One region of the Paenibacillus hexagrammi genome, then DNA from elsewhere that is predicted to be linked to it. Evidence: riboswitches for the same ligand, from Rfam matches in the RefSeq annotation. Region 1 holds a riboswitch; the other holds the start of a gene.
What was found. Region 1 has a riboswitch for cyclic di-AMP ahead of L0M14_RS22395 (stalk domain-containing protein). Riboswitches for the same ligand answer to the same signal wherever they lie in the genome.
Positions count from the first base shown of each region.

Region 2: another riboswitch for cyclic di-AMP. It lies ahead of L0M14_RS21445 (TrkH family potassium uptake protein); the one in region 1 lies ahead of L0M14_RS22395 (stalk domain-containing protein).

Region 1 covers NZ_CP090978.1:4,946,029-4,951,794, reverse strand. The annotation lists gene L0M14_RS22400 (polysaccharide deacetylase family protein) at 317-1,021, opposite strand; gene L0M14_RS22395 (stalk domain-containing protein) at 1,181-1,972, opposite strand; cyclic di-AMP (ydaO/yuaA leader) riboswitch at 1,979-2,127, opposite strand; gene L0M14_RS22390 (PspA/IM30 family protein) at 2,291-2,881, shown strand; gene liaF (cell wall-active antibiotics response protein LiaF) at 3,460-4,122, shown strand; gene L0M14_RS22380 (sensor histidine kinase) at 4,167-5,216, shown strand; gene L0M14_RS22375 (response regulator transcription factor) at 5,284-5,766, shown strand, end outside.
Region 2 covers NZ_CP090978.1:4,755,023-4,760,788, reverse strand. The annotation lists gene L0M14_RS21450 (CPBP family glutamic-type intramembrane protease) at 1-882, opposite strand, end outside; cyclic di-AMP (ydaO/yuaA leader) riboswitch at 1,119-1,266, shown strand; partial or broken gene L0M14_RS21445 (TrkH family potassium uptake protein) at 1,322-2,670, shown strand; gene L0M14_RS21440 (potassium channel family protein) at 2,683-3,345, shown strand; gene L0M14_RS21435 (response regulator transcription factor) at 3,588-4,313, shown strand; gene L0M14_RS21430 (LysR family transcriptional regulator) at 4,377-5,276, opposite strand; gene L0M14_RS21425 (succinate dehydrogenase cytochrome b558 subunit) at 5,559-5,766, shown strand, end outside.

The DNA of each region.
Region 1 (5,766 bases):
AATGGACTCATGAAGCCATTCATTTGATACTTGTAAAGACGGCTGTAGTGGGATGTGGACCACAAGGCCGTCTTTGGGTTCTGGAATTTCCGGTTGTCCATATAGTTCCGTGATGGAAGCGATCCACGCAGCGGTCTCATCGCGGACCTGTTCCGTACAAGGAAACCGGGCGATCACTTTTTCGGTGGATGGTTGGAACACTTCTGCCTGGGGCGTGATCTCTGATGCCGTAAGGGAAAGAGGAGGAGCACCGAATAGCAATAATCCCAGCATGAGCGTTATTGACTTTATCAAATCTTTCATTATGAGGTTTCCTTTACTTGTTCATTTTTGCTATCAGATCGGTGACCGTTAGAAATTGATAGCCTTGTTTTTTGAGCTCTGGCAGTAGAATCTTTAATGCTTCAACGGTTTGGGAGCAATCGCCCTGCAGATCATGAAACAGGATAATGTCTCCGTTATGAATATGAGTTAGGACGGAGCTGACGATTTTATCAACACCGGGCTTCTTCCAATCCTTCGTATCTTGATACCAGGACCACATGACAACTGTAAAACGATCCTGTTTGGCCAGTTCAATCAATGATTGATCGTAGTAACCGCCGGGAGGGCGAAACACGTGAGGAACTTGCTCGGTGATATCAAAAATAATATCCTGCGTCTGTTCGATTTCCTCCTTAAGCTTATTAGGAGAGACATGCCGCAGAAAATGATGGTCGTAGGTGTGGTTGGCGATTTCATGCCCCTCATTGACTTCGCGGATCGCGATTTGAGGGTACATCTGGACTCTTTTCCCCAACACAAAAAAAGTTGCTTTCGCATCGTACTGCTTGAGTACATCCAGAACCTGCGGCGTATAGACGGGATTCGGACCGTCGTCAAACGTGAGGGCGACCAGCTTTTGAGTGGTCTGAACTTTTGAAACTACCTGAGTTTGCGGAACAGGAACAGCTCCTGTCATGAGGGTTAAGGAAGCGGCAAGCTGAGCGGCAACGAGCAGTTTACGATGGAGCTTAGCCATGGGTCGTTACCTCCTTTGGAGATAGTCTTTGACCCTTTTCTCCAACCTATTCGCCATGAAGCCGAGGCAATATTTGTGAGGAACATGAAAAAAAGCCGGAATGCTGTAAGGAATAGTCATTCCTTGTTCAGCAACCAGCTTAGTTTTCGTTAGATGTCCTTATTCGGATAACTTATACACTTTAATTTTTTGAATGCCGAATTGCTTTAACGATTCTTTGGAGGCGGGTATAAAGATGTCTAGATGGTTGCCTTTTACAGAACCACCTGTATCCGTAGCATAAGCATACATACCGCCAGCAGGAAGCCCGTCAAATGAGTACCCTTCGATATACAGCTTGGAACCCAGCGGGATAACAGAAGGATCTACAGCCACAGTTCCCAGCATGAGTGGATTGCCCATAAAATCAAACGCCGCGTAGCCGCCGTTCTCGGCAGGATCGGCTGAATAAGCGGTTGCCTCGAATTCCTGGTAATCCGGGGAGTGCTGGTTGCCGTCTTTGTTTAAAATAGCTAAATTGCTGCTAGCATCCCACTGCACGGGCACATCGGATGCCTCTGATATGAATCGGAGAGGAACATAGACACGGCCCTCTTGAAATTCGGCGTGTGTGTCCATTTCTACCGGCGTATTGTCAATGACTGCTTCTTTTTCCCCTGAGATCAACGTTATCGTGTGTTTCTCATTATTTAAAGTCACTTTGATCTTATCTCCATCTTTTTCCCAATGGAGCGCATATCCAAGCTTCTCTGTAACGAAGCGAACCGGTACTTGCGTAAAATGGTTGTTGTCCAAAAAAGGCTGTGCATCCGGAAATTGTACAAGGTCATCGTTGACCTGCACTTTCACTTCCATCTCGGCTGCATTCGCATGAAGCGGGGAAAATAAGCCTCCTGCCAATACGGTCATAGACACAGCTAGGCTAGCCAGCCCTTTTAAAGCAATATTCAATTGGATTCCTCCTTCTAGTGAAGCCTCCGAGGTTAGTTGACGGGTTCGGGAAGAAGGTTCTCCCTAGTTTGCCTCTGAAACAGCACACATTCACCCCAAGTATATCGTCCCCCGTACCGGCGCATGAGGAGCTCCGGACTCGGCTCCAATTATATTATCATCGTGGCTATAGGCCAACAACGGCCAAAATGTGGAAGTGTGCGGCGGAACCTGGACTTAAGTCCAGTATGAAATACAGTCGGGAGTCCGTTTTGAGAGTGAAGTGTTTGGATTACGATAGAAGCATAAGATTCGGAATGTAAAGGGGCGGAATTGACAATGGGTATGAAGCGGGTTGGGCAGATGGGGACCGGATACGGTTTTTCTATATCGGAAATAGAAGCAGCAGAGCAGCGCTATCATGAAGCGCTGCAGCGAGCTGTTGAGCTGCGGCTGCAATGTGTTGACGCGGAGGAGCTTGCTGAGCTCCGCACGGAGCAGGCCGAGCTTGCGATGCGAGCTGGCGACGAGGACCTGGCGCGGCGTGCGCTGCAGGAGAAGCTGCGCCTGGAGGCTGCGCGCGAAGACCTCCGCGCGCAGTACAGGAAGTGCCAGGATGATATCCTGGCACTAGCAGAGGAGCTGCAGCGGCTTCGCGCCGCTGCAGGCAATATGCGGCCGCGGGGCGCAGGGCCGCATGATGACGCAGGCTCGCGCGAAGCGCTGCGCGAGCTGGAACACGCGGGCCGCGAGCTCGGCCGCGAGGCTTGGCACGGCCTGCGTGAAGCGGCCGTGCTGTCGCGCGAGACGCTGAAGGAGGCGAGCTGCAACTTGCGGGAGGAGCTGCGCGCCGTGCGCGGCAGACTCCGGGAGGAGTGGCAGCACAGCCGCTTCAGCGGCTGTGAAGGGCGGGCGCGCTCCCGGAAGTAGCGTGCCGCACAGCACGAGCATGTGCGCCCTTGGCGCAGCCGCGCAGCCCGCGAGTGCGCCCTCGGCGCAGCCGTGCAGCCCGCGAGTCCGCGTCCTCGGCGCAGCCGCGCAGCCCGCGAGTCCGCGCCCTTGGCGCAGCCACGCAGCACGAGCATGTGCGCCCCTCGGCGCAGCCGTGCAGCCCGCGAGTCCGCGCCCTTGGCGCAGCCGCGCAGCCCGCGAGTCCGCCCTCGGCGCAGCCGTGCAGCCCACGAGTCCGCGCCCTCGGCGCAGCCGTGCAGCCCGCGAGTCCGCGTCCTCGGCGCAGCCGCGCAGCCCGCGAGTCCGCCCTCGGCGCAGCCGCGCGCACGTGAGTATGCGCCCTATGCGCCACACGCTAGCGCTCGCCATGCAACTTACGCGCCTCCAAGTCGCACCCAAAATGGGGCAGGGCTGTGCGCGGAGAGCAGCGCTGGTCGCGTCTTTTCATCTTGGAGGGCGCAGATTCTTATGGTATGCTAGAATAATGCGGTCACAGCGGCTTTTTACCACAATGTGTACAGCCTATCTTATAATCGAGCAGCCAGAGGAGGTGCAACATGGGAGAAGATACGAAACCTAACCGAAGCCGGAATACAGCGCTGCTGCTGATCGGGGCCGGTCTTTTTTTACTTCTGGATCATACGGTCGGCTTTTTTCCCATTCTTGCGATTCTCCTCGTTCTATTGGGTATTCATCGAATCAGATCGCGAAGAGAACGAAAAGGCTATGTGCTGATCGGTGCGGGAATTGTCATCTTATTTGCCAACCATCTGTCCATCGTCATTTCCATTGTTTTGATTTTGTTGGGACTTTATTTTATTCGATCCAAGCAATTCCCTAAAGACGAATCGTACAACCAGAAGCATAAAATTATCGACAGCATGAGATTGGGACGAGAGCCGTGGATTCTGCGTAATAGCAGCATTTGGTACGTCATCGGTGAAACTTATATTGACCTATCTCTCGCGATCCTCGAGAAAAAAGAAACGACGCTCATTCTTCAAGGCGTCATTGGCGATGTTGATATTATCGTACCTGAAGATATAGGTATTTCCGTCACCTCATCTGTGATAATGGGTCAAATAGCAGCAGGACGGGAAAAAGAAGCTGGTGTGTTGAACAAGCTTATCTGGGAGTCCAGTAATTATGAGTGGGCGGACCATCGAGTGAAACTAGTTGTCTCTTACATCGTAGGAGATGTGGACATTAAAATTTTGTAAGTTGATCCGGGGATCCGGACCAGGCTGGAGAAGGAGGACCGTGCTTGGACGGCTATAAAAGAAAGTTAACGAATATGATATGGCGCAGCATGGGGGAATCCATTCTTTTCAGTCTGATCATTTTAGGAGCAGTTTTATATTTTCTCAGCTCTCGTAATATGATCGTTCCATTCCGCACCTGGCAGGAAGGTGTGCAGATCAGCTTCCTGGTAGTTGGGTCAGTGCTAGTCATCGGAGCCGTCTACGGCTTCTGGAGCAGCAATCGTGTCACCCGCAGGCTGGAGCCTCTTATGGAGACGATGATCCAGCTGGAAAAGGGAACCTTTAGCCGCGGTGGCTTTGAGCACGGTGAAGACGAAATCGGTAGACTCGGCGAGCAGCTGGGTCGAGTGATGAAGAAATGGGAGGAACAGGTTACTTCCCTCCAGCGGCTCTCTAATGATAATGCGGAGCTTGCTGAGAAGGCGAGGCTATCGGCGGTCATTGAAGAACGCCAAAGATTGGCTAGAGAGCTGCATGACGCGGTTAGTCAGCAATTGTTTGCCATATCTATGACGGCTACGGCAGTGGGGCGGACGCTGGATAAGGATTTCAGCAAAGCTCAGCGGCAAATTCATCTTATCGAAGAAATGGCTTCAGTTGCTCAATCCGAGATGAGAGCCCTGCTGCTTCATTTACGGCCGGTGCATCTGGAAGGAAAGCGCTTGTCCGAAGGCCTTGTTGAGCTGCTGCGTGAATTAGCGGCCAAGGTTCCGATGGAGATTTCATGGGATATGGACGATGAAATTCGGCTGCCCAAGGGGATCGAGGATCACCTGTTTCGTATCGTGCAGGAGGCGCTGTCTAATGCGCTGCGGCACTCCAAGGCGAACAAGCTGGAGGTCAAGCTCCTGCATCGCCCAGATGGTATACGTTTGTCCATTCGCGATGACGGCGTAGGGTTTGATTTGGATGCTAAGAAGCATGCGTCCTATGGTATTGTCTCGATGAAAGAACGCGTGAATGAGATTGGCGGGCATTTACATATCATTACAGCGCCCGAGCGGGGAACGAGGATCGAAATCCGGGTTCCGCTAATTGGGCAGGAGCCATAATTTGTGAGCAGATAATTCCCCTATGGGAAGTGCTGGGAGACAGGTGCAAGGAGAGGAGTATCGAATCATGGAATCGAATATTAAAGTACTTCTTGTAGATGATCATGAGATGGTGAGAATCGGGCTGGCCGCAGTGCTTGGCACTGAAGATGGAATCGAGGTTGTCGGAGAGGCCAGCAATGGACAGGATGGCATACGTCTGGCACAGGAGTACAAGCCGGATGTGGTTCTTATGGACCTGGTCATGGAGGGTATGGATGGCATTGAGACAACACGCAAGCTGCTGCAGCTGTATCCGGAGTGCAAGGTGATTGTACTAACCAGCTTTCTTGACGATGAAAAAATGTACCCGGTTATCGAAGCGGGCGCATTCAGCTATTTATTGAAGACGTCGCGGGCTTCAGAAATCGCACAAGCTATTCGCGCGGCTGCTAACGGCCAATCGATTCTGGAATCTCAGGTGGCCTCTAAGATTATGAACCGTTTTCGCCAGCCGAAGCCGGCGAGCGCTCCGCATGAAGAGCTTACAGAACGGGAAATGGAAGTACTG
Region 2 (5,766 bases), 190 kb from region 1:
CGCTTTAAAAGCAGGATACATATTGATATTGTTGGCGATATAAATGGTGGTAAAAAGGATCGTCAGCAGCAGGCCTCTGCGAAATTCCATCTGTTTGCGGTATTTTACCGCGTACACGACAGCCGCAATGGACATGAGAAATGTAAATCCCATACTAATCCAAGTCATGATCGATGCGGAACGGTCTTGCTGATCCAACCAAGCCTGGTGCTCCGGGGGAATGCTAAATTGTACAGTGCTTCCAATGATCGCTTGATCATCAAAATCAAGCTGAAGCCGAAGCTTCGAGCTCCCGATCGCATCCGACTGCTTCTCATATAGATAGGTGTTTGCATTGGAGGCTGTCGGGTTCTCTGAGCTAGAATCGTCTACAGCTACAAAATCATCGGGGTTAAATCCGAGCCGCGTCATTTCCTGCCGGGACAGCAGATCAGCTCTTTGCCGGCTGATGGGTGCGCTGCGAAGGGCCTTGGTGTCGGTCTCTTTCCAGCCGAAAATATGCGCATTCGTGTAGTTCACTTCTACCTGGAACTGCCGCTTGGTCTCAGGTTCCAAGACTGTAACTTGATAGTAATCGATGGGAAATCGTTCACCGTACTTGAGACTGTAAGCCTCGACGATATGCTCTTTCTGGAGATAGCCGCTTCGTGTCTTTTTCGATTGGTACACGACGAAGGTCTTTGTGCTTGAGATCGTAATTCCGTATCTGTCTTGAATAAATTGCGCTGCTGCTTCTGCAGCCTGCTGCTTTGCGATGGTCGGATTCTCACTCGGTGCCGCTTCGTCGGACTGCAGACCGGACCACATATTAATCCCGAAGTAAAGCACGATTCCTATGCAGGCGAGGATCAATAGCGGACGGTTCAGCTTCAGTCGGTTCATGTACAGGGCTCAACCCCTTTATGGTTCATTTTTATAAACGGATAAAATAAAAGTATCACAGATGAAAAAGAAAGCCAATTCTTTCAAAATAAAACGCAATCGCGGGCAAATGCTTGATTTCGAGTTGTAAAACCCTCCTTAGCTCCTCAGAAACGAGCGATTCCTCCTTATATAACCTCAAAAGCCCGAAAACCAACTTTGTGCGGATGCCAAAAGAGATATATAATTCATATCAATTGAATAAAAAGCCGAATTTCTTGTTGAAAACGGGGGAACCATGTAATTGGGGTGAATTTTGCTAAGACTTTTCATGTTACAGCAAATAGGGTGACCGCGCGCATCCGAATCCGTCAGCTAACCTCGTAGGCTTTACGTCAGGAACCATAGCGATAAGGCATTGGATTTCCAGTGTCTTTTTTGCGTGTGTACAGGGGGATTTATGAAAAAGTTAACGATCTGGCGGCTCACGCCTCCACAAATTCTGGTGCTTGGCTTTGCAATCATCATTTTGTTGGGAACAGGGCTTCTCTCTTTGCCGATTGCCTCAGTTACTGGCGAATCCGTGCATTTTCTTGACGCCTTTTTCACGGCAACGTCAGCTACTTGCGTAACCGGGCTCGTAGTCGTCGATACCGGCTCGACTTACACCATGTTCGGTCAAATTGTCATTATAACCTTGATCCAGATTGGCGGGCTCGGTTTTATGACCATGGCCACCTTGTTCGCCTTTGTCCTACGTAAGAAAATTACGCTGAAGGAAAGGCTTTTATTACAAGAGGCTTTTAACCAAGGCAGCATGGAAGGTATCGTGCGCTTGATCCGCAAGGTCATCATTTATTCTCTTGGTATTGAAGCCATTGCAGCTGTTATTTTTACAATTCGCTGGTCCTTTGATATGGATCTACCTAAGGCTATATATTTTGGAATTTGGCATTCGATTTCGATGTTCAATAATGCCGGATTTGATCTTTTCGGAACGGTTGATGCTCCATTTGCTTCCTTTACCGCTTATGCTGATGATTTTGTAGTGAATGTGGTAGCTATGGTGACTGTGGTGCTCGGCGGCTTGGGATTTATCGTCATGTCGGATTTACTGGAGTATCGCAAGACGAGAAAGCTTTCGCTTCATTCTAAGGTTGTTTTGATTATGAACGGGCTTCTCATCCTGCTTGGAGCCATCGTGATTTTTACGTTTGAATATTCGAACACGATGACGCTTGAGCCTTTGAACTTTGGCGGAAAAATTCTTTCATCCTTCTTCCAGTCCGTAGCTCCTAGAACTGCCGGACCGAATACGATTGACATCGGCTCTATGCGGCAGGCTACTCAGTTCTTCATGGTGATTCTCATGTTTATCGGTGCTTCACCTGGCTCAACGGGGGCGGGATTAAGACGACGACGTTTGCCATTCTGATCGCGGCGATCATTACGATGATCCGAGGCAAGGAAGATATTGTGATTTTCCGTTTTCGTTTGGCGAAGGACCGCATTCTTAAAGCGATTACGCTGACGATGATTGCCTTGATTGTCGTTATCTTCGTGGCCATGCTGCTGTCAACAACGGAGGATGCGCAATTTTTGAAAATTTTGTTTGAAGTGACCTCTGCGTTCAGCACGGTGGGACTATCAATGGGACTTACTCCGTCGCTTACGGTGTTTGGCAAAATCATGATTATCTTGATCATGTTCGCCGGCCGACTGGGACTGCTTACATTGGCATTCGCCTTACAACCGAAGCAAGAGAAGGAATTGTATAGATACCCAGAGGGTAAAATCACGATTGGATAGGGGAACATAGAAATGAAGAAGAATCAATATGCCGTCATCGGTCTTGGCCGGTTTGGATCGAGTTTATCCAAGGAGCTGATTAAGCTTGGGTATGAGGTTCTTGGCATCGACAAGGACGAGGAAGCAGTTGATGAGATGAGCTCGGAGCTCACACACACCGTTGTGGCGGACTCAACGGACGAGGAGGTTCTCAAATCTCTGGGCGTGCGTAATTTTGACTGTGCGGTTGTAGCGATAGGTGACGATATCCAAGCGAGCATTTTAACGGCGATTGTCCTCAAGGATTTAGGTGTGAAAATGGTGGTCGCCAAAGCCCTATCGGAACTTCACGGGAAGGTACTGAATAAGATCGGGGTAGATCGCGTAATTTATCCGGAACGGGATATGGGCATTCGCGTCGCCCACCAGTTGGTTTCGCCTAATTTGCTGGATTACATAGAACTGTCTAAGGATTACACCATTGTAGAGCTCTCGGTGCCCAAGCGTCTTTGCGGGTTATCGATTAAGGAGCTAGACCCACGGGCTAAATACGGCTGCAGCGTTGTGGCGATTAATAAGAAGAACGGGGTCATCATCGCACCAATGGCTACCGATGTAGTGAATGAGAAAGACGTCATGGTGATTATTGGCACGAATGATCAGATCGAAGAGTTTGAACATGAAGTAATCCGTTAGAGCTTCAGCGCTAGCAATCATCTTCATAGACCGGGTTTTGGACAGAGATGCCGAACCGGTCTTTTTCTGTGTTAACAAAAAACTAACATTTTTACTTGTTGGCAGGATGATTTCTATTGTATATTAAGATTACATAAAGTATTTCGACACTTTTCTACCATCATAGACAGACAATTGAAGGCTTACCTGACGATTTCCTCATACTTTTCTAACAAATGAATGATGAGCAGAGGTGGGCGTACATGGATAAGGTGCTTGTAATTGAAGATGATGTAATGGTTGGCGACATGGTCTCCATGTATTTGGGGGAAGAAGGCTTCCGGGTAATGAGAAAGGGAAATGGCGAAGAAGGGCTGCATGCTATCGCTTCGTTTGAACCGGATGTGATTCTGTTGGATTTGATGCTGCCGGATATGGATGGTCTTGAATTATGCAAGCAGGTGCGGGAAACTTCGATGGTGCCGATCATGATCGTGTCTATGAAAAACAAAGTAGTAGAACGTGTAAGCGCTTTAACGGTGGGGGCGGACGATTTTCTTAGTAAACCGTTCAGTATGCACGAGATGAGTGCTAGAGTGCAGGCGCTGCTGCGGAGAGCGAAGATTTACCAGGCCCGTGTACAGGAAGCGTCGATGGAGGAAGCAGAATTTCACCAAGAGGTGCGTAGTACGGAAATATCCGATACTATGATAAGTCTGGATGCCGACTCCAGGTCCATGTGGGTCAAGGGAGGGTTGGTTAATACCACTTACTCCGAATTTGAGATTATGAGATGCTTTGTGAATCACCCGGGACGGGTGTTCAGCAGAGAGGACTTGATCAACACCGTCAGGGGCTTTGACTCTTTTGTCACGGACCGGGCAATCGACGTGCATATCGCGAACTTACGGAAGAAGGTTGAGGAAAATCCAAAGCAGCCCAAGCGGATCCGAACTGTTTGGGGGGTTGGATACAAATTCATACTTTGAGATAACCATAAAGAACCTCTTTATGCTGGTTGGCTAGTTTTTCGGCCAAGAGCGTGAAGAGGTTTATTTGTTTGATTCCTCGAAATAGCGAGTTGCTTTTTGTACGAAATTCATGGCTACTGCGTTCGATTCCGCCTCATCAGTATAGATCAGGGATGTTGTCCGTTTCGTCTCCTCGAGCTCGGTCAAGTTGCGCAGCATGAGCTGGTTGTTCGGAATGAGATCCTCCCGTAAATAAGAGCGGGGCAGCAAAGTTGCGGTTTTGCAGGTGGATACCAAGCGCAGTATTGCTTCAAAGGAGTCGATCTCCATCTGAACCTCTGGAAATACAGCAAAGCGGTGAAACAGCTCGTCCATGAGAACGCGGTACCAGGTTCCTTTGGAAAAAAGGATCATGGGCAGCTCGTGTAAGTCAGTTACAGATAAAGCAGGCCGGTCAATATAAGCATGCCCGAGAGGCAGCACCAGACAGAGATGATCGTCAAACAAAGGCTCGCAATGAAGTCCCGCTGCGTGGATCTGCGAGGCGACCAGCCCTATGTCCACCCTCTTTTCTTTGACCATGGTAACGACTTCGTGCGTTTTCCCGGTCAGCAGCTTGATATCCGTAAGAGGATGCTCTTGGATAAAGTAAGTGATTAAATCAGGAAGCGTTGCCTGCAGCGTGGTCAAGCTGGCCCCGATGGTAAGGGATGCATGGCTGCCCGCGGCTTTGTAGGCCTGAATGGCCTGCATGAATTTGCGCTCCAGATGACGCAGTTCAATGGCATGGTCATAGCAGATCTGGCCGACTTTCGTGAGCTCCAGTCTTTTGCCTTTGCGGATAAAGAGCTCGACTCCAAGCTCCTCCTCCAGCTTCATGATTTTACGCGAAAGAGCGGGCTGTGACAGATTAAGGACTTGTGAGGCTTTATTGAGACTAGCTTGCTCGACAACGACTGCGAATACATCGAATAGCTCCAAGGAAGATCACCTGCTTCTTATTTAAAAGGGATATGATATGTGAATATGCAATTTTGTTATAAGTGTATATACAAAATCGGCACTTCCATTATAAGCGAGAAAGAGGTACGATGTATATGTCACTTCTTGTTCACAATTTTTGGACGATCTGCATAAACATCGGCCGTAATGGCACACTAGGCGTGGATGAATCTGGGTTGACGCTCGTTTGCGGCGAGGTTACAATGATATGTGGCTTGTCTGAAAATGTCGAATGTACTTATTTTAGGGGGAATTGGTTCAATGTCGGGTAGTAATTCGTATTACTTTCGAAAGATCCACTCTTTGCTTGGCGTAATTCCAGTGGGCTTCTTTCTCATCGAGCATCTGCTCACGAACTACGAAGCGGTTAAAGGTCACGGCGCTTTCGTGGATCAGATCAATTGGCTGAACGGATTGCCTCTCGTGCTGTTCTTGGAGATCTTCGGCATCTGGCTTCCGCTTCTTTACC